Regions from separate parts of the Sphaerimonospora cavernae genome, predicted to be linked through region 1. Evidence: predicted binding sites of a transcription regulator. Region 1 holds the regulator's gene; the other holds the start of a gene.
What was found. Region 1 encodes HrcA, which represses chaperone genes, less so after heat shock. Its sites were predicted from a motif close to TTGGCACTCTCNNNNNGAGAGTGCCAA; they were not measured.
Positions count from the first base shown of each region.

Region 2: a site for HrcA is predicted at 7,359-7,385, ahead of groES (co-chaperone GroES). Genes of this name have one in related genera too.

Region 1 covers NZ_JBHMQT010000003.1:539,602-550,173, forward strand. Annotated here, with positions in the region: gene ACFHYQ_RS03040 (PhoH family protein) at 1-178, opposite strand, end outside; gene ACFHYQ_RS03045 (HIT domain-containing protein) at 434-778, opposite strand; gene ACFHYQ_RS03050 (SigE family RNA polymerase sigma factor) at 1,023-1,502, shown strand; gene ACFHYQ_RS03055 (hypothetical protein) at 1,499-2,209, shown strand; gene ACFHYQ_RS03060 (16S rRNA (uracil(1498)-N(3))-methyltransferase) at 2,236-3,018, opposite strand; gene dnaJ (molecular chaperone DnaJ) at 3,033-4,166, opposite strand; gene hrcA (heat-inducible transcriptional repressor HrcA) at 4,173-5,186, opposite strand; gene ACFHYQ_RS03075 (DUF3097 domain-containing protein) at 5,451-6,272, shown strand; gene hemW (radical SAM family heme chaperone HemW) at 6,263-7,492, opposite strand; gene ACFHYQ_RS03085 (glycoside hydrolase family 18 protein) at 7,617-8,903, shown strand; gene ACFHYQ_RS03090 (hypothetical protein) at 9,221-9,685, shown strand; gene ACFHYQ_RS03095 (M48 family metalloprotease) at 9,682-10,572, shown strand, end outside.
Region 2 covers NZ_JBHMQT010000044.1:203,383-213,954, reverse strand. Annotated here, with positions in the region: gene ACFHYQ_RS21070 (hypothetical protein) at 1-594, shown strand, start outside; gene ACFHYQ_RS21065 (GuaB3 family IMP dehydrogenase-related protein) at 758-1,876, opposite strand; gene guaB (IMP dehydrogenase) at 1,916-3,403, opposite strand; gene ACFHYQ_RS21055 (DUF5319 domain-containing protein) at 3,841-4,218, shown strand; gene ACFHYQ_RS21050 (hypothetical protein) at 4,179-4,394, opposite strand; gene ACFHYQ_RS21045 (sigma-70 family RNA polymerase sigma factor) at 4,391-5,017, opposite strand; gene groL (chaperonin GroEL) at 5,267-6,892, opposite strand; gene groES (co-chaperone GroES) at 6,958-7,269, opposite strand; gene ACFHYQ_RS21030 (class I SAM-dependent methyltransferase) at 7,451-8,722, shown strand; gene ACFHYQ_RS21025 (FAD-dependent oxidoreductase) at 8,709-9,842, opposite strand; gene ACFHYQ_RS21020 (TetR/AcrR family transcriptional regulator) at 9,979-10,572, shown strand, end outside.

The DNA.
Region 1 (10,572 bases):
TCAGTTCGGCGCCCGAGCCGACCAGTTCGACAAGCTCCTCGAACAGGCGGACGACGACACCGCTCTCCTCGGGATTGCCCGTGATCGTGATCTCGTTGCCACGCACGTGAATGTCCGCTTTGAAGGACTTCTCGATGACCCGTAGCAGCTCGTCACGCGAACCGAGGAGGCTGACCATCGACTGCCCCTCGGGAATGACCACCTTGGCCTGGGTCTTGTTGACCTGCTGTGACGCCTGGGTCTCTTGTGACGTCTGCGTTTGCGATGACGTCCGGGTTTGCTGTGACTCGGTCATGGGCGGCCCTACGGCCTGCTCGCCTCCCTGGTCGTGTCCCGTAGATCTTCTTGCCTACCGCGGTCGCTACGGCAAAGATCCTCAGGACACTCCTTAGTTCCTTTTCATGCTAGCGCCCCCAGCCGTGGCGCCGGCGGCTCAGCCAGGCGGCCAGGTGAGGTCGCGGCCGCCCAGCACGTGCGCGTGGACGTGGAAGACCGTCTGACCGGCGCCGTGCCCGGTGTTGAACACCACCCGGTACCCCGCGTCCGCCACACCCTCCTGTACCGCCACCGCATGACATGCCTTGAGCAGGTCATCGGCGAGGCCGTCGTCGGCCGCGGCCAGTGCGGCCGCGTTCTCGTAATGGGACTTCGGCACGACGAGGACGTGGGTGGGCGCCTGCGGGTTGATGTCACGGAACGCCAGTGCGCGGCCGACCTCCATGACGATGTCAGCGGGCACCTGCTTGGCCACGATCTTGCAGAACAGGCAGTCGGTCACAAGGCAACATTAGCCGTTGTCGATCCGTGATGACGCTGATGATCCGGCCGGATAATCTGAGGTGTGCGAGACTGTACAAGAGAAAATCCCTAGCGTCGGCCGAGGACATCGCTGGGCCATGCCCCCTAAAGAGTCGGAAGAACGTAAACCCCCCGGGAACGACGAGCGTCATATCGACGTGACCACCGAGACCCTCGTGGTCGACAGGTCGCTGAGAGCGGCGCCCGTCGGCTGGGACGCAGACATGGCCGTTACGGCGCTCTACAGCGCCCACTATCGGTCGCTGGTACGCCTCGCGGTGCTGCTGGTGCGCGATGTGGCCAGCGCCGAAGAGGTCGTCCAGGACGCGTTCGTCGCCATTCACGGGGCGTGGCGCCGGCTGAGAGACACCGACAAGGCACTCGCCTACCTGCGCCAGTCGGTCGTCAACCGCTCTCGTTCGGTGCTGCGTCATCGCGCGGTCGTCGAGAAGTACGCCCCGAAGGGCCTTCCCGACGCACCCAGTGCGGAGAACGGCGCGATCGGCGAACTGGAACGTTCGGCGGTCATCGAGGCGCTTCGCAAACTGCCGGCCCGGCAGCGCGAGGCGCTGGTGCTGCGCTACTACGGTGACCTGTCGGAGGCTGAGATCGCACACGCGATGGGCATCAGCAAGGGCGCGGTGAAAAGTCACACGGCCCGTGGCATGGCCTCACTACGGATGGCACTGGAGCAGTTCTCATGACCTTCCCGCCCGACGACGAGCACGGCGAACTGCTCCGCCGTGCCCTGCGCGCGGAGGCGGACTCGGTCGTACCGTCTCCCGAAGGACTCGAGATCATTCGCGGCCGGATCGCACGGCGCGGCCTGCGCAACCTGTTCTGGTGGCGGATCGGCGCGTCCCTCGCCGGCGCCGCCCTGGTGGCGAGCGCGGCCGTGATGCTCGTTCCCGACCTCCGCACCCAGGTGGTCGAGATCACCGGCCTCTCCCAGACGACGAGCGGGGACGACGGGGAACGTGACACCTCGTCCATCACGCGCCCGCCGGCCTCGCCGCCCCCCGCCGTCATCGTCGTCCCCTCGATCGGCGGCACGCGCGCCCAGCCGCCGAGTCCTACCCCGACGCCCACGCCGACTCCGCACCGGACCGGCCCGAGCGCCAGGCCCTCGCCGTCCAAGCCGGATCCGTGCCCCTCCACCACGCCGGCTCCCGACCCGGACGGGCCGGCGGTGGTCGAACCGGATCACGGGGTCGCGCCCTTGGTCGCGTCATCCTGCCCGCCGGAGCCGACGGCGCAACCGCCCGTGCCGGTGCCGACGGTCACGACCGCGCCCGGGGCGTCGCCCAGCCCGTCGCCACCGCCGCAGCGGCCGACCCCGCGGCCGCACAGCCCGGCTCCCACCCCGGTCCCCGCTCCCACCCCCTCTCCCAGCGACACTCCGACTCCCTAGCCGGTCGTACGGCTGGGCGAGGCCGCCTACCAGCGGCCGCAGCGGGTCAGCAGCACGGCGGCCGCGGCGATCCCGGCCGTCGATGTGCGCAGCACCGTGGGCCCGAGCAGGGCGGGTACGGCTCCAGCCGCGCGGAACGCGGCGATCTCCTCGTCGGCGATGCCGCCCTCGGGGCCGACCACGACGACGATGTCCCGCGGATCGTCCCGCGGATCGTGGCCGTCGCCGAGGTCGGCGGGCATGGCGAGACCACTGAGGGGTTCGGCGGCCTCCTCGTGCAGCACGACCGCCAGCGCGGACGAGGCGATCAGTTCGGCGACCCGGGCAGTGGTGGCCTGGTCGGTCACCACGGGCAGGTGGAACCGGCGGGACTGCTTGGCGGCCTCGCGGGCCGTGCCGCGCCAGCGGCCGAGAGCCTTGGCCGCGCGATCGCCCTTCCACTGGGTCACGCAGCGGGCGGCGGCCCAGGGCACGATCACGTCCACGCCCGCCTCGGTCATCATCTCGACCGCGAGCTCACCCCGGTCGCCCTTGGGCAGGCCCTGGATCACGACCAGACGGGGCCGGGGCGGCTCGACCTCGAACCGGCGCAGCACCTCGGTGGTCAGCCGGTCCCTGCCCACGTCCAGCACCACGCACTCGGCGACCCGGCCCGCGCCGTCGGTCAGGTCGATCCGCTCGCCGGGGCGCATCCTGCGGACGGCGGCCGCGTGCCGTCCCTCTGGGCCGTCGAGGACGATGCGGTCGCCGCCGGTCGCGTCACCGGTCGCACGGCCGGCCGCCTCCGTCAGGAACACGGGAACGCTCATGCGCTCGCGTCGCGTCAGCGGCCGTTGAAGGCGTCGCGTAGCCGGGAGAAGAAGCCCTGCTGGCCGGGGGAGAACTTGCCCGGCGGCCGCTCCTCGCCCCGCAGCTTGGCCAACTCCCGCAGCAGTTCCTCCTGCTGCGCGTCCAGCTTCAGCGGGGTCTCGACGTTGACGTGGATCAGCAGGTCGCCCCTGCCGGTCTCGTTCAGCCGCTGCACGCCCTTGCCGTACAGGGGGATGACCTGGCCCGCCTGGGTGCCGGGCCGTACGTCGATCTCATGCGCGCCGTCCAGCGTGTCGATGCTGAGCGAGGTGCCGAGGGCGGCGGCCGTCATCGGAATGTGCACGGTGCAGTGCAGGTCGTCGCCCCGGCGCTCGAAGATCTGGTGCGGACGCTCGGCGATCTCCAGGAAGAGGTCGCCGGGGGGCCCGCCGCCGGGGCCGACCTCGCCCTCGCCTGCGAGCTGGATGTGGGTGCCGTCCTCGACGCCGGCCGGGATCCTCACCTTGAGCGTCCTGCGGGTGCGCACCCGGCCCTCGCCGGAGCACTCCATGCACGGGTGGCGGATCACGCTGCCGTAGCCCCCGCACTGCGGGCACGGACGGGAGGTCATGACCTGACCGAGGAACGAACGGGTCACCTGGGAGACCTCGCCGCGGCCGTGGCACATGTCACAGGTGTCGGGGTGGGTGCCAGACGCGGCGCCCGAGCCCTGGCAGACGTCGCACAGCACCGCCGTGTCGACCACGATCTCCCGGGTGGTGCCGAACGCCGTCTCCGCCAGGTCGAGCTCGACCCGGATCGTGGCGTTTCGTCCCCGCCGAGCCCGCGAGCGCGGCCCGCGGGAGGCGCCGGCCGAGCCGAAGAACGCGTCCATGATGTCGCTGAACGGGAAACCCGCACCGAAGCCGCCCGCACCGGCGCCGGCGCCCCCACCGAACGGGTCGGCGCCGAGGTCGTACATGCGGCGCTTGTTCGCGTCGGACAGCACCTCGTACGCCTGAGTGATCTCCTTGAACCGTTCCTGGGTCTCGGGATCGGGATTGACGTCCGGATGCAGCTCGCGGGCGAGCCGCCGATACGCCTTCTTGATCTCGTCCGAGCCGGCGTCGCGGCGGACTCCGAGGATCTCGTAATAGTCCTTTGCCACTGCCACTTATGACCCCGCCAGGATCTGGCCGACGTAGCGCGCAACGGCGCGCACCGCACCCATCGTCACCGGATAGTCCATTCGCGTCGGGCCCAGCACTCCGAGCCGGGCCAGTTCCTTGTCGCCCGAACCGTACCCCGCGGCCACGATAGAGGTGCCCCGCAGCCCGCTGTAGGGGTTCTCCGAACCGATCCGGACGGTGAGTTCAGAAATTCCGGCGGTCTCACCGAGGAGCCGCATGAGGACCACCTGCTCCTCCAGCGCCTCCAGCACGTCGCGCAGTCCCACGCTGAAGTCGGCGGCGGCGAGGTTCGCGGCGCCGGCGAACACGATCTTCTCTTCGTGCCTCTCCACGAGCGTTTCGAGGAGCACGGAGAGGATCGTGACGGCCACCTGCCGGTCCTCGGGCGGCAGCCGCTCTGGGAGGTCGGCGACGGTCTCCGGCACCATGGACAGGCCACAGCCGTCCAGGCAGCTGTTGAGCACCGCGCGCAGGTTCCCGATCCGGTCGTCGGCGACCTCCTCGGGGAGATCGATCACCCGCTGCTCGACGCGGCCGGTGTTCGTGATCAGCACGAGCATGACCCGCCGCTCGGCCAGAGGCACGATCTCCACGTGCCTGATCGACGACCTCGTAAGCGAGGGGTACTGGACCACGGCCACCTGCCGGGTGAGCTGCGCGAGCAGGCGCACCGTGCGCATGACGATCTCATCGAGGTCCACCGCTCCGGCGAGGAACGTCTCGATCGCCCTGCGCTCCGCCCCGGACAGCGGTTTGATCGACGAGAGTCGGTCGACGAACAGCCGGTAGCCCTTGTCGGTCGGCACTCTTCCCGCGCTCGTGTGCGGCTGACGGATGTATCCCTGCTCCTCCAGCGCCGCCATGTCGTTACGGATCGTCGCCGGGGAGACCCCGAGGTTGTGCCGGTCCGTGAGGGCCTTGGAGCCCACCGGCTCATTGGTGGACACGTAGTCCTCGACGATGGCACGCAGCACCGCCAGCTTGCGGTCGTCGAGCAATGTGTCACCTCCCTGTGCCTGCGGAACCCTTGTGCCTGAGAAACGCCGCCTCTGGCACTCTGTGTTCCCGAGTGCCAAGTGTACGGCCCCCGCGACCGGTGGTGCGATAACGCTGGCGACACAGTGGACAAGCAGCCCCAAGTGTGTCGCGAGGGATATTTTTCTCACATTCCGACAATCCACTACCCGAGGGAGCGCCCCCACCGGGCGGTGCGATTCGCCACCTCGCACGCGAGTGTTCCCGCGTTTGCTAGCGTTCCCGGCATGTATGGGCGGGACGTGCTTTCCGGCGACTGGCGGCGGCCCCGACGCGGGCAGATCCCCGAGATCCCCGCCGAGCTCGACCTCGTGGTCGAGGACGCGGAGGGCCGGTTCTGCGGCGCGGTCGTGGCCTGCGACAAGGAGGCCGTCACCCTGGAGGACCGGTGCGGCCGGCGACGGGTCTTCCCGCTGTCGCCCGCGGGGTTCCTCCTCGACGGCAGGCCCGTCACTCTGGTACGGCCGGCCGCCGCATCGAAGGGACCCCGCCGGAGCGCCTCCGGGTCCATCGCGGTCGAAGGGCTGCGGGCCCGCGTCGCCAGGGAGAGCCGGATCTACGTCGAGGGGGTGCACGACGCCTCCCTGGTGGAGAAGATCTGGGGACACGACCTGCGGGTTGAAGGCGTGGCCGTCGAGTTCCTGGAGGGAGTCGACGACCTGCCCGCCATCGTCGCGGAGTTCGCCCCCGGGCCGGAGCGGCGGCTGGGCGTGCTCGTCGACCACCTCGTGCCCGGTTCGAAGGAGAGCCGCATCGCCGCCCGGGTGTCGGGAGACCATGTGCTGGTCGTCGGCCATCCGTACGTGGACGTCTGGCAGGCGGTCAAGCCGGCCGTGCTCGGCATCCCTGCCTGGCCGGACGTGCCAAGGGGCGTCCCCTGGAAGGAGGGCGTGATCACGGCCCTGGGCTGGCGGATGGACCCCCAGGAAGCGTGGCGCCACATCCTCGGACGCGTGGGCGCGTACACCGACCTGGAGCCCGAACTCCTCGGCCGCGTCGAAGAGCTGATCGACTTCGTCACCCACCCCACCGCGGACACTCAGCCGTAGGCGAGGGCGAGGTCACGGATCAGGGCGTCGGCGAGGAGGCGGCCGCGCAGCGTTAGCACGGCCCGGCCGCGCTTGAAAGGCTCCACCTCCAGCAGACCATCGGCCAGCGCGCGGGCGCACGCCGTACGCGCTCCGGGGACGATGCCGGACAGTGGGAAGCCGCACGACAGGCGCAACTCCAGCATCAGCCGCTCGACGGCCTGATCGCCGGGGGTGAGCACCTCACGGGCGTGGGCCGGCGAGGACCCCGACGCGAGGCGGGCGGCGTAGGCGGCCGGATGCTTGACGTTCCACCACCGGGTCCCACCGACGTGGCTGTGCGCGCCCGGCCCGGCCCCCCACCAGTCGCCACCGGTCCAGTAGAGCAGGTTGTGACGGCAGCGCGCCTCGTCCGTCACGGCCCAGTTGGAGATCTCATACCAGTTCAGGCCGGCCGCCGACAGCTTCTCCTCGGCGATGAGGTAGCGGTCGGCCGCCACGTCGTCGTCGGGCATCGGCAGCTCACCGCGGCGGATGCGGGCGGCCAGCCGGGTGCCGTCCTCGACGATGAGCGAGTACGCCGAGACATGGTCGGGGCGGGCGGCCAGGGCGGCGTCCATGGAGGCCCGCCAGTCGTCGTCGCTCTCCCCCGGCGTGCCGTAGATCAGGTCGAGGTTGACGTGTTCGAAGCCGGCCTCGCGCGCCTCGCGTACGGCCTGGGCCGCCCGCCCGGGGGTGTGCCGGCGGTCGAGCACCCGCAGCACGTGCTCGGCGGCGCTCTGCATGCCGAAGCTCATCCGGGTGAAGCCGCCGCTCCGCAACGTCTCCAGCTGTGCCGGGTCGACGGACTCGGGGTTGGCCTCGGTGGTCACCTCGGCGCCGGGGGCCAGGCCGAACTCCTCGCCGATCGCACGGAGGATCCGTACCAGATCGGCCGCCGGCAGCAGCGTCGGCGTGCCGCCGCCGAAGAACACGGTCTCGACGGGTGGCGCGGCGTCCCCCAGCACCCGGCGGGCCAGCCGTATCTCCGCGACCACCGTGTCCGCGTAGTCCCGTCGCGACGCGCCCGGGCCCAGTTCCTCGGCCGTGTAGGTGTTGAAGTCGCAGTAGCCGCAGCGGGTCAGGCAGAACGGCACGTGCACGTAGAAGCCGAACGGGCGGGAGCCCAGCCCGGCCAGCGCGCCGGGCGGCAGCGCACCGGAGGCGGGGACGGGGTCGCCGTCGGGAAGCACGGAAGGCACGCCTACCAGTCTGCCGCCCAATGACCGATGCCATTGACGCCCCGATGGCCGCGGTCTACGATCCTGCTCAATTTATAAGAAAGTTTCTTATAAGTTCTTCCCCCCCAAGCATCTGAGGAGAATCGTGCGACGACTTCTCAAGAACACCCTCGTCCTCGCGGTCGCCACCGGCCTCGCGGCCACCGCCGTACCGTCGGCGGCACAGGCCGACGCGCAGGGACGCCCCGGCCAGGACCGGTACAAGCGGGTGGCCTACTTCGTCCAGTGGGGCATCTACGGGCGCGACTACCACGTCAAGGACATGGAGACCAGCGGCGCGGCGGCCAAGCTGACCCATGTCAACTACGCCTTCGGAAACGTGGGCGAGGAGGGCACGTGTGTGTCCTTCGACAGCTGGGCCGACTGGGAGCGCGGGGTCCCCGCCGAGCAGAGTGTCGACGGCGTGGCCGACGCCGACGACCAGCCGCTCAAGGGCAACCTCAACCAGCTCAAGAAGCTCAAGGCCAAGCACCCCGGGCTGAAGGTCCTCATGTCGCTCGGCGGGTGGAGCGGCTCGAAGTACTTCTCCGACGCGGTGCTCACTCCCGAGGCGCGGACCAAGCTCGCCGCCTCGTGCGTGGACCTCTGGCTGAAGGGCAACCTGCCCGGCCTGCCGGCGGGCACCGGTGCCGGGGTGTTCGACGGCATCGACCTCGACTGGGAGTGGCCCGGCTCTGACGGCAACGAGGGCAACATCATCCGCCCCGAGGACAAGCGGAACTTCACGCTCTTCGTAACCGAGTTGCGCCGCCAGATGAAGGCGTTCGACCGCACGAGCGAGCTCACCGCGTTCCTCCCCGCCGCCGCCGCCAAGATGGACGCCGGCTTCGAGGTCCGCAAGGTCTTCGACCAGCTCGACTTCGCCACTGTCCAGGGCTACGACCTGCACGGCACCTGGGAGACGCGGACCGGCCACCAGGCCAACCTGCTGACCGACCCGCGCGACCCCAACCCGGTGCGCTACAGCGTGGACCAGAGCGTCAAGGACCTGATCTCCCGGGGCGCGCCCAAGCAGAAGATCGTCATCGGCGTCCCCGCGTACGGCCACGGCTGGACCGGCGTGAAGACCAAGGGCAAGGGCAACGGCCTGTACGCCCCGGCCACCGGAGCCGCCCCCGGTAAGTGGGAGGCCGGCAGCGAGGACTACAAGGACCTGGTCAAGAAGCCCGGCAAGCGCTACCGCGACATGCTGACCGGCACGATGTGGCTGTACGACGGCAACGAGTTCTGGTCCTACGACGACCCGACCGTCATGCTGCAGAAGGCGACCTACATCCGGCTCAAGGGCCTGGGCGGCTCGATGATGTGGTCGATCGACCAGGACGACGCCAAGGCGTCCCTCACCTCGGCGCTGTACTCCATCCTGCGCTGAGCTGAGATCACAGATATCGGGGGGCGGCCGGGGCCGGAGCGTTTCGCTCCGGCCCCGGCCCCTTTTCAGCATGATCCGGCGAGGATCCCCGGGCGTTCGGGCCCGTTCCGGCGGGAAGGGTGGGACTCCGACATCGCGGTGCGCCGAGGCGGCACCGATTACGGCCTCGCTCCGGAATCACGGGACGCACGGCGGCCGATGACTGTAGCATCGCGCCTGGAAGGCCGATTCCGCTCCGAAGTCAGCGAACTTCCACCCGGGATGGGAGGTCGAACATACAGCCCGAACAGCCCGCTGAGGTCCTGGTCCGTGACGTCGTGCAAAGGGTCGTGGCCGACTGCGCGCCGGAGGAGACGGTCGTGGTCGAGGGGCTGCTGCGCCACAGCGACGCCGAGGTGCTGGCCCGGCTGCGCCGACGCAGACACAGGCGCGATCCGCTCGGCTTTGGAGTCGCCGACATCGCTGCTCTGGTGACCCCGCTGCTGTGGTTGGCGCTGGAAAGCGCCCGCCAGAAACTGGCCGACGCGGTCGTGGACGGGGCGACGCGCGGCTCGGCGTCATTATGGCGGCGCGTTCTGCGCCGGAAAGCGGAGCCCGAGGTCATCCCCGCCCTCACCCGTGAGCAGCAGGCGATGGTCAAGCAGATGGTCCTTGAGGCGGCCGCCGAGGCCGGGCTGTCGCCGAATCGGGCCAAGCGGATCGCCGACGGCGTCGTTGCCGCCCTGGCACTGGCCGAGCCGGGCGAGCCCCCTGGTGAAGTCGATGTGAGGGAGCCGCGGTGACCATCGTCGAGCCTGGCCGGACCAGGCTCGACGAACGGATACTCGGCCCTGGCACGAACTCCCGCTTCGCGCTGATGCTGCTACTACTCGTGACCGCCAGCGGTTACATGCTGGTGCCGGTATTGTCCGCTCTCCGCCCTGGCGACTACATAGGGTGCGAGTTGGCGGCCGGCGTCGACATCGGTCTCGAATCCTCCCATAGGATCGCATCGGCAACGCGTATGGTGGGGCAGGCGCTGGCGTTCCTCCCATGCGTGGCCCGGTACGCGCCGCCTCCACCGTTGTGGCAGCTCCTGGCCGGGCCCGTGGTGGTCATCGCCGCAGCAGCGGCGGTCACGATCCTGCTACCGCTGTGGAAACAGCGTCCCGGCCGCTGCATTCGCCTGAACCTTGTTGCCGGCGGCTCCGAGGTCGCCGCGCGCATCGAGGAACTCGCCGCGGGTCGCGTCGCGCAGGTGCCGGAACTGTTCTTCGCACCGGCCGCGACCACCAAGAGCGCCGCGGTATTCGGCACCAACGGCCGCCCCCGGCTGCTTCTGGACGGCGGACTGGTCGCCTGCCGCACCACCGACCCGCAGACGTTCGACGCTGTTGTCCTGCACGAACTCGGCCACGTCGCCAACCGGGATCTCACGATCACCTACGCCACCGTCACCCTGTGGCGGGCCTTCATCACGCTGGTCGTCATCCCGTCCCTGCTGTGGTGGTCGGGACTCGGGGTGTTCGGCATCGCGGCCGGCGCCGGTCCGACGCTCACCGCCGTGAGCATGCGCTATCCGGCCGTTCCCGTGATCACCGCCATCGTGATGTACTTCGCCCGTGCGGACGTGCTGCGCAGCAGGGAGCTGTATGCCGACCTGACGGCCAACCGGTGGGGCGCGCCGCTG
Region 2 (10,572 bases), on a different contig from region 1:
CAGCCCCCGGCGGTGGCGGCCCGGGTCGGCGAGCAGATGGTGGTGGTCAACTACCTCAATCCGGCGTTCGTCGCCGGCAGTTCGAGTGAGGTCGCCCAGTTCGCGTTCCTGGCCACCCCGGCCACCTCGGCCGACGGACAGACCGCCTCGATCTGGACGACCCGCTCACGTACCGGCCGCTGGGAGGTGAGCAACATCGCCAGCGGCGATGACGAGCAGCGCTACGCCTCACAGCCGGGCAAGATCTTCCGCGAACCGCAGATCAACGCCTGGTACGCACTCAGGGGTGGCCGGATCGTCCCGCTCAACGACGAGGCGCGCGGTTCCGTCGGTGACCAGGGCATGCCGCTGGCGGACTACCAGCGCCTGGTGGCCGGCCGATACGCGGACAAGCTGCCTGGCTCGGCCTACGCGAACGACGGCGCCGCGGGCGGCTACGGCCCGGGGCCGGTGATCTCGGCGGAGGCGGATCCCGGCGACGTCCCACCGCTGTGGGGCCTGACGATGGCGCTGCTGCTCGGCGGGGGCACCGTCACCTGGACCATCGCCCGGCGCGGCGGACGGAAAAACCGGCCCCGGAAAGACCTGACCTGACGCCGCAAGACCTGGCCTGACCCGGCCGGCGGTCGCGCCCGGCCCAAAACGACGGACGCGACGTGTAACACAACGGGCGGGCACCTGGTCCACGAGACCGGCGCCCGCCCACGCGTTTCAGCGCGTCACCCCAGAGTCGGATCAGCTCAGGGCTGGATCGGCCTCAGGGTTGGATCGGCGCGACGACGACCTCGACGCGCTGGAACTCCTTGAGGTCCGAGTAGCCGGCGGTGGCCATCGTGCGCTTGAGGGCGCCCATCAGGTTCATGGAACCGTCGGCCACGACGGACGGGCCGTGCAGGATCTGCTCCAGCGTGCCAATCGTGCCGAACTCGACCCGCCTGCCGCGCGGCAGCTCGGGGTGGTGCGCCTCCGAACCCCAGTGGAACCCGCGACCGGGGGCGTCGGACGCCCTGGCGAGCGGCGACCCCACCATGACGGCGTCCGCGCCGCAGGCGACGGCCTTGGCGATGTCACCCGACCCGCCCATGCTGCCGTCCGCGATCACGTGGACGTATCGACCGCCCGACTCGTCCAGGTAGTCGCGGCGGGCCGCCGCGACGTCGGAGATCGCCGTGGCCATCGGCACCGCCACACCCAGCACGTTACGGGTGGTGTGCGAGGCGCCGCCGCCGAACCCGACGAGCACGCCCGCCGCGCCGGTCCGCATGAGGTGCAGCGCGGCCGTGTACGTCGCGCAGCCGCCGACGATGACCGGGACGTCGAGCTCGTAGATGAACTGCTTCAGGTTCAGCGGCTCGGCCCGGCCGGACACGTGCTCGGCGGAGACCGTGGTGCCGCGGATCACGAAGATGTCCACGCCGGCGTCGATCACGGCCTTGTGGTGCTGAACGGTCCGCTGCGGCGACAGCCGTACCGCCGCCGTGACGCCCCCGGCGCGGATCTCCTCGATCCGCCGTCCGATCAGGTCGTCCCGGATCGGCGCGGTGTAGATCTCCTGCAGCCGCCGGGTCGCGGCCGCCTCATCGAGGGTGGCGACCTCCTCCAGCAGCGGTGCGGGGTCGTCGTAGCGCGTCCACAGCCCCTCCAGGTCCAGCACGGCCAGGCCGCCCAGCCGGCCGATCTCGATGGCCGTGGCCGGGGAGACCACGCTGTCCATCGGGCTCGCCACCAGCGGCAGGCCGAAACGGTAGGCATCGATCTGCCAGGAGATCGAGACCTCCTCGGGATCGCGGGTACGCCGGGATGGCACGATGCCGATCTCGTCCAGTGCGTACGCCCGCCGCCCGCTCTTGCCGCGCCCGATCTCCACCTGACTCATCGCCGCCTGTTCTCTTCTTCCTGACCGTTGAACGTGGTGTCAGCGCCGGTGGTAGTTCGGCGCCTCGACCGTCATCTGGATGTCATGCGGGTGGCTCTCGTTGAGGCCCGCCGCCGTGATGGGCATGAGCTGCGCCTTCTCGTGCAGCTCGGAGACCGTCCGGCAGCCGGCGTACCACATGCCCTGGCACAGCCCGCCGACGAGTTGGTGGGCCACCGCCGCGACTGGGCCGCGATAGGGCACCTGACCCTCGATGCCCTCGGGGATGTACTTGTCCTCCCCGGACACCTCGGCCTGGGCGTAGCGGTCCTTACTGAAGGACTCCCCGCCGCGCTCGCGGTTCCGTACGGCGCCGAGCGAGCCCATGCCCCGGTAGGACTTGAACTGCTTGCCGTTGATGAAGATCAGGTCGCCGGGCGACTCCTCGCAGCCGGCGAGCAGCGAGCCCAGCATGACCGTGTCGGCGCCGGCGGCCAGCGCCTTGGCGATGTCCCCCGAATACTGCAGGCCGCCGTCGCCGATGACCGGCACGCCCGCCGACGCGCAGGCCCGGGCCGCCTCGTAGATCGCGGTGAGCTGGGGGGCTCCCACGCCCGCGACGACGCGGGTGGTGCAGATGGAGCCGGGGCCCACGCCCACCTTGACCGCGTCCGCGCCCGCGTCCACCAGGGCCTGGGCCCCGGCCCGGGTGGCCACGTTGCCCGCGACCACGTCCACCCGCCCGTTGGCGTTGGCCTTCACCTTGGCGACCATGTCGCACAGGCCCTGGGAGTGCCCGTGGGCGACGTCCACCACGATGACGTCGGCCCCGGCCTCGATGAGGGCCGCCGCGCGCTGCTCGGCGTCGCCCGCGACGCCGATGGCCGCGCCGACCATGAGCCGCCCGTTGGCGTCCTTGGTGGCGAGGGGATACTGCTCGCTCTTGATGAAGTCCTTGACCGTGATGAGGCCCCGCAGCCGCCCGGCCTCGTCGACCAGTGGGAGCTTCTCCACCTTGTTCTGCCGGAGCAGCAGGAATGCCTCGTCACGGGAAACCCCGACGAGGGCCGTCACCAGCGGCATGGCGGTCATGACCTCGTGGACCGGCCTGCCGTGGTCGGTCTCGAACCGCATGTCCCGGTTCGTCACGATCCCTACCAACATGCCGTCGGCGCCGGTGACCGGTACACCGGAGATCCGGTACGTGGCGCACAGCCGCTCGACATCGGCCAGCGTGTCATCCGGAGAGCAGGTCACCGGGTTGGTCACCATCCCCGCCTCCGAGCGCTTGACCAGGTCGACCTGCTGGGCCTGGTCCTCGATCGAGAGGTTGCGGTGCAGGATCCCGATGCCGCCCTGACGGGCCATCGCGACGGCCATCCGGGCCTCGGTCACCGTGTCCATGGCCGCGGACACCAGTGGGATGCGCAGCGTGATGCTCCGCGACAGACGAGTCGTGGTGTCGGCCTCACCCGGCTGAAGATCCGAATAGGCGGGAACGAGGAGCACGTCGTCGAACGTGAGCCCCGGTTCGGTGAACTTGGCCATCTCCAACCCTCCTGCGCCGACCCCTCCTGCGCCAACCCGTCCCGCCTTGGCGGGGGGGTTGTTCCGCAGCACCGACGTCAGTCTATGGGTCGCACGCAAACCAAAAGTGGGGGGATCACGAATGATCCCCCCACCTTCACGGGCATCGCACCGGCCGCAGCCATCGAACCCCCCTCCGCGCCCGAGTGACGCGGCCACCGTGCTAACGCAAAGTCAATGATGCGTCACGGAACGTCAATGCGCAATGCCTGCGCGGAAATCCGCTGAACGTGTGCGGCGGCCGCAGTCAGCGGCACGACGACGGCGAGGGCGAACGACAGGCCCCGAAGATCAGATAGATGCCGGCCCAGAAACGGCGGCTGCTCGGCCGCTCCGACTCCTGTCGGCCGGGGCTCACTTTCCACCGCCGGGTCGGTCGTAGCCATAGGGTGGGATGCGTGCTGGAAGACGTCCCCCGCGATCCTTTCGCGGATGACCCCAACGACCCCGCAGGGGAGCTCGGAGCGCCGGACGACCCCGAGCCGCTGACCCATGCCGAGCGCGACGAGGCGCTGACCGACCTGGCCGACGTGGAGGTCTTCCGCTCCCTGCTGGAGCCTCAGGGCGTGCTCGGCCTGGTTCTCGACTGTCCGGAGTGCGGCGACCAGCATTACTTCGACTGGGACCTGCTCCGCGGCAACCTACGGCAGATGATCGACAACGGCCGACCGCAGGTGCACGAACCGGCCTATCGCCCAGACCCGGCCAACTACGTCAGCTGGGAGTACGCCAGGGGCTACGTGGACGGCGTGATCGACACGGAGGAGAGCCGGTAGTCGGCCGCCCCGCCCGCCTCGTCGACGTCGGCGACGAGCGCTTTGAGAAGCCGGACGGCGGGATCACTGAGCAGCCGGACGGCCGGGTCGGCGTCCGACTCCACGATCTCGCGACGTGCGAGCGCATCGAGGACGGTGTCGGTGAGCGCTGTGTCGTCCTCCACGTGGGCGGTCAAGCAATCGACTCCAGCTCGGCGATCTGCCGCAATCTGGCGAGAGCGCGATGCTGGGCAACCCGGACGGCACCTGGTGACATGCCCAGTACATTACCGGTCTCCTCGGCCGAGAGCCCCGATACCACCCGCAGGATCAGGAGCTCCCGCTGGTTTTCGGGAAGCCGCGAGAGCAGGGCCCGCGCACGTTGCGCCTCGATGTAACGCACCACGGTCTCCTCGGGCCCAGGCCTCTCGTCCGGCCCGTCCGGCAGGTCCTGCGTCGGCACCGCCGAGCGCACCGAACTGCGCAGCGCGTCCGCGACCTTGTGCGAGGCGATCCCGAACACGAACGACGCGAACGGGCGCCCCATGTCGCGGTAACGGGGCAGCGCCGACAGCACGGCGATGCACACCTCCTGGGCCACATCGTCCGCGATGTGATAATGACCCGAGACCCTGCCGAGCCTGGCTCTGCAGTAACGAACCACCATCGGGCGCAGATGTCCCAGCAAAGACTCGATCGCGGCGCGATCTCCCCGTACGGCGAGGCTCGTCAGTTCCCTGAGGTCGGACTCATCCGATCTCGTCGCAAGCCTTACCCCAGTTGCGGCGTCGGCGACGCGTCCCTCGGTCACGTTAGGCATGATGCCCGCCACGATCGTTCATGTCGTCATGGTTGACGGCTACGGATTGGTCACATTGACGCGCCGATAACGATAAGTAATCGAGCGATCACTAAACATTGGAACATTCCAACAACCTGTCCCTATTGCCGCTTATTCGGCCGGTGGTGGCCGGAAAAAAGTACGGCTCCCGCCTCGGGAGGCGGGAGCCGTACGCGGCTCGCGTCACCGGACCGCGGTCCGGTGATCAGCGCATCATGGGCTGAGGGCTCAGTGGCCGTGACCGTGGCCGTGACCGTGACCACCGGCGGCGGCGGGGGCCTCCTCCTCGGGCTTGTCCACCACGAGCGCCTCGGTCGTCAGCAGCATGCCGGCGATGGACGCGGCGTTCTGCACGGCCGACCGGGTCACCTTGACGGGGTCGATGACGCCCTGGGCCACCAGGTCGCCGTACTCACCCGTCGCGGCGTTGAGGCCCTCCCCGGCGTCGAGCGCGGAGATCTTGGAGACGACGACGTACCCCTCCATGCCGGCGTTCTCCGCGATCCAGCGGGCGGGCTCGACCAGCGCCTTGCGCACGATGCCGACACCAGTGGCCTCGTCGCCCGACAGGCCCAGGTCGTCCAGCTCCTTGGACACGTGCACCAGCGCGGAGCCGCCGCCGGAGACGATGCCCTCCTCGATGGCGGCACGGGTCGCGGAGATCGCGTCCTCGAGACGGTGCTTCTTCTCCTTGAGCTCCACCTCGGTGGCGGCGCCGACCCGCAGCACGCAGACGCCGCCGGCGAGCTTCGCCAGCCGCTCCTGCAGCTTCTCGCGGTCCCAGTCGGAGTCCGACTGCTCGATCGCCAGCTTGATCTCGCGGACCCGGTCCTCGATCGCCTGCGCGTCACCGGCGCCGTCGACGAGCGTGGTGTTGTCCTTGTTGATCACGATGCGACGGGCGGTGCCGAGCACCTCGAGGCCGACGTGCTCCAGCTTGAGGCCGACCTCCTCGCTGACGACCTGGCCGCCGGTGAGGATCGCGATGTCCTGCAGCATGGCCTTGCGCCGGTCGCCGAAACCGGGCGCCTTGACGGCGACGGAGGTGAAGGTGCCGCGGATCTTGTTGGTCACCAGGACGGCCAGGGCCTCGCCCTCGACGTCCTCGGCGATGACCAGCAGCTGCCGCTTGGTCTGGGCGACCTTCTCCAGCAGCGGCAGGAAGTCCGCGATCGAGGAGATCTTGCCCTGGTGGATCAGGACGTACGGCTCCTCGAGCACGGCCTCCATGCGCTCGGGGTCGGTCACCATGTAGTGCGACAGGTAGCCCTTGTCGAACTGGAGGCCCTCGGTGAACTCCAGCTCCAGGCCCATCGCGTTGGACTCCTCGACGGTGATGACACCGTCCTTGCCCACCTTGTCGAACGCCTCGGCGATCAGCTCACCGATCTTGGCGTCCTGAGCGGAGATCGTCGCGACATTGGCGATCTCCTTCTTGTCCTCGACGTGGCGGGCACTGTCGAGCAGCCGCTCGCTGACGGTCTTGGCCGCGACGTCGATGCCGCGCTTGAGCGCCAGCGGCGCGGCGCCGGCCGCGACGTTGCGCAGGCCCTCGCGGACCATCGCCTGGGCCAGCACGGTCGCCGTCGTCGTGCCGTCGCCGGCGATGTCGTTGGTCTTGGTCGCGACTTCCTTGGCGAGCTGCGCGCCGAGGTTCTCGTACGGCTTTTCGAGCTCGACCTCACGGGCGATCGTCACACCGTCGTTGGTGATGGTGGGCGCGCCGAACTTCTTGTCGATGACGACGTTGCGGCCGCGCGGGCCGAGGGTCACCTTGACCGCGTCGGCGAGGGCGTTCACGCCACGCTCGAGAGCGCGCCGCGCGTCCTCTTCGAACTCCAGGATCTTGGGCATTCACGTCTCCTTCTGAGCAGTGAGCCCCGGGCACGTGTCCCGGGGCTCCGCATGCCGTACGCGGCTTACTTCTCGATGATGGCGAGCACGTCGCGAGCGGAGAGCACCAGGTACTCCTCGCCGCCGTACTTGACCTCGGTGCCGCCATACTTGCTGTAGAGGACGACGTCGCCCTCCTTGACGTCGAGCGGGATCCGCTTCTTGCCGTCCTCGTCCCAGTTGCCCGGGCCCACCGCGAGGACCTTGCCCTCCTGCGGCTTCTCCTTGGCGGTGTCCGGGATGACCAGGCCGGAGGCGGTGGTCTGCTCGGCCTCAAGCGGCTGGACCACGATGCGGTCGCCGAGCGGCTTAACGGGAACCTTGGTGGCGGTCGTCACGATCGGACCTCCCCTTCAGATTGCGATGAATGAGCTGAAGAGGCGACCAGCGGCCTGCCGTCGCGGGTGTCAGACCAGTCTCGTCGCAGTTGGCACTCTCTACGGGTGAGTGCCAACACGAAACAGTATGCAAGTGCGCCCGGACAGTCAACACGAACCCGCCTCGCAGGTCAGATGGGGCATGACCGGAAGCCTCCGATCAGCGGTAGCGTCGGTGGGCGTGGACCTCGACGCGTTTCGCCAACTACTCGCGCCCGAAGGACGCCGGGCCCTGGCCGAGGCCGTGGATCTCGTGGCCGCCGGCGCCGAGCCGGTCGCCGCGGTCACGGCGCTGCGCAGGACATACTCCCCCGCGCTGACCTCGGCCTCGCTCACCCAGGCGACGCTGCGCCGCCGGGCCGAGGCCAAGTTCGGCGCGGACGCGGCCGCCATGTACTTCACCCCGCACGGCCTCGAACAGGCCACCCGCGCCGAGGTCGCCGCACACCGCGCCCGCCGGATCGCGGCACTCGGCTCGAAGTCGGCCACGGCGGCGGGAACGGGGCCGAGGGTGCTCGACGTGTGCTGTGGGATCGGCGGCGACCTCGTCGCGCTCGCCCGCGCCGGCTGCCCGGTGGACGCGGTGGATCTCGACCCGCTCACCGCCGAGGTCGCCCGCGCCAACGCCTCCGCGCTGGGCCTGTCCTCACCGGACCTGCCCGCCCCGGTCCGGGTCCGTACGGCGGACGCCGCGCAGTGCGATCCCCGCGGATATGACCTGATGTTCGCCGATCCGGCCAGGCGGAGCGTCAGGGGCCGCGTATTCGACCCGATGGCCTACTCCCCCGCCTGGCCGACGGTGCTCGAACTGGTCGCCCGGGCGCCTGTCGCCTGCGTGAAGGTCGCCCCGGGCATCCCGTACGAGTTCATCCCGGACGGCGCGGAGGCCGAATGGGTCTCCTACAAGGGCGAGGTGAAGGAAGCGGCCATCTGGACCGGGACCGCCTGGACCGGGACGGGCACGGAGGGCCGCCGGGCGACGCTGCTGCCCTCCGGCGCGACACTGACGTCCACCGGCGCCGAGGTGGCCGCCGGGCCGGTGGGCCGGTACCTCTACGAGCCCGACGGAGCCGCGATCCGGGCGCACCTGGTGGCGGAGGTCGCCGAGATCGTCAAAGGACACCTGCTCGACCCGCGGATCGCCTACATCACCGGTGACCGTGCCGTCGCAACCGAATGGGCGGCATGCTACGAGATCACCGACGTCATGCCTTTCTCGCTCAAGCGGCTGCGCGTGGCGCTCCGGGAGCGGGACATCGGAAACGTCACCATCAAGAAACGCGGATCGGCGGTCGATATCGAACGACTGCGTAAAGACCTCCGGCTTTCCGGGGCAAATTCGACAGTGATCACACTGACTCGAATCGGAGATCGGCCGTACGCCCTGCTATGTCACCCGGTCAAACCCGACTGAACGGTCCGAGGTCGGGCAGGGCCAGCAGGGAGTCGGCGCCGTGTTCGAGAAGCCGGGAAATTTCAGCTGAGCGCGCAAGCATCGTTTTCTCGTAGCCGTGCACGGCGTCATCGACGGTGGCGGAGCGAACGAGTGCGAGCGCGAGTTCGGCAGCGTCGAGCATGGCGAGGTTGACGCCGACGCCCAACGGCGGCATGAGGTGCGCGGCGTCTCCGAGAAGCGTCACACTGGGCGAGTGCTCCCAGGTGTGCGACACCGGCAGGGCGAAGAGCGGGCGATCGACGTAGGCGCCGTCGTTGTCAGTGATCAACCGGAGCATCCGGGGTGACCAGGACGCGTACTCGCCGAGGAGATGTGCGCGGATGCCCTCGGTGTCCTCGGGGCGTAGCCCGTTGACCGCGATCCAGTCCACGGGGACGCGCCGCATGATGTAGACGCGCATGTGGCCGCCGCTGTTCCGCTGCGCGAAGAGGCCGCGCTCCCCGTCGGCCGCGTGGGCGCTGCCTTTCCCGACCAACTCGGACAGCTCGGGGTGCGCGTTCTCCATGTCCTCGAACCATGCCTCGAGAAAACCGACCCCGGTGTAGTACGGCGTCGCGGGCGACACGGCAGCGCGGACACGGGAGAAGGCGCCGTCCGCACCGATCACGAGATCCGCCTCAACAGCCGTCCCGTCGGCGAACGTCAACGTTCGCGGCCCCTCGGCCGGTCCGCTCACAGATTCGAGAGTACGTCCCCACTGAACCGTCCCCGCGGCGAGTGAGCGCAGCAGGAGACCGCGAAGCTGGCCGCGGTCGATCTCGGGGCTGATCGTTTCGCCCTCGTCCGGCACATGGTGGGAAAGCATGCTCCCCACCGGGTCCATCCGGCGCATCTCCTGCCCCTCGAACCTGGCGAGCGCGAAGAACTCCTCCAGCAGGCCCGCTTCACGGAGTGCGAACTGGCCGTCTTCCTCGTGCAGGTCGAGCGAGCCTCCCTGGTTCCTGGAGTTCACCTCCGGATCGCGGTCGTACACGGTCACCGGGATGCCGTGCCGCTGCAGGATGCGGGCGCATGTGAGGCCTCCCGGGCCGGCGCCGATGATGCTGATCCGCGCGTTCGCGGGCATTGGAGAGTCCACGGTGGTTCCTTTCGTCGGTCTGGCGCCGCGATCTCCACGGGCGGCACCCCTACGGAGACCACCAAAGCAGAAGCGAGTACATAAGTGCAACCGTTACGGTTATTGCTCCACTCCAGGTTTGGGATATGGTGACGCCATGCCCGACTCTCCGACCGCTGGTCGTCGCGAGCGCAAGAAGGCCGCGACGAGGCAGGCCATCGCCGACGCCGCCCTGGATCTCTTCCTGGAGCACGGTTTCGAACGCGTGAGCGTCCGCGACATCGCCGACAGGGCCGACGTGTCGACGACGACCCTCTTCGCGCACTTCCCAAGCAAAGAGGCACTGGTCTTCGACCGCGAGGAGAAAGTTGAGGCAGAGCTGACCGCCGCCGTCCGGGAACGGCCCAAGGACCAGGGTGTGGTCGAGGCGCTCCGCGACCACGCGCTGAGCTCCTGGGTGCCGATCGTTTCGGATCCTCGTCTAGATCGGTTCAACGCGCTGGTGGACCAGACACCCGCGCTCCGCGAGTACGCGGAGCGTATGTGGATGCGGCATGCGGACGTCCTCGGCGCCGTGATCGCCGAGGAACTCGGCCGGGCGACGGACGATCTCGCATGCGCGGCACTCGCACGGTTCGTCCTGGAAATCCCGACCCTGTCCAGGGGTCGACACGATCCACGCGCGGCCGTGAAGACAGTGTTCGACCTACTGAACCGCGGTTGGCGGTCACACCATGATTCTGAGGATGTG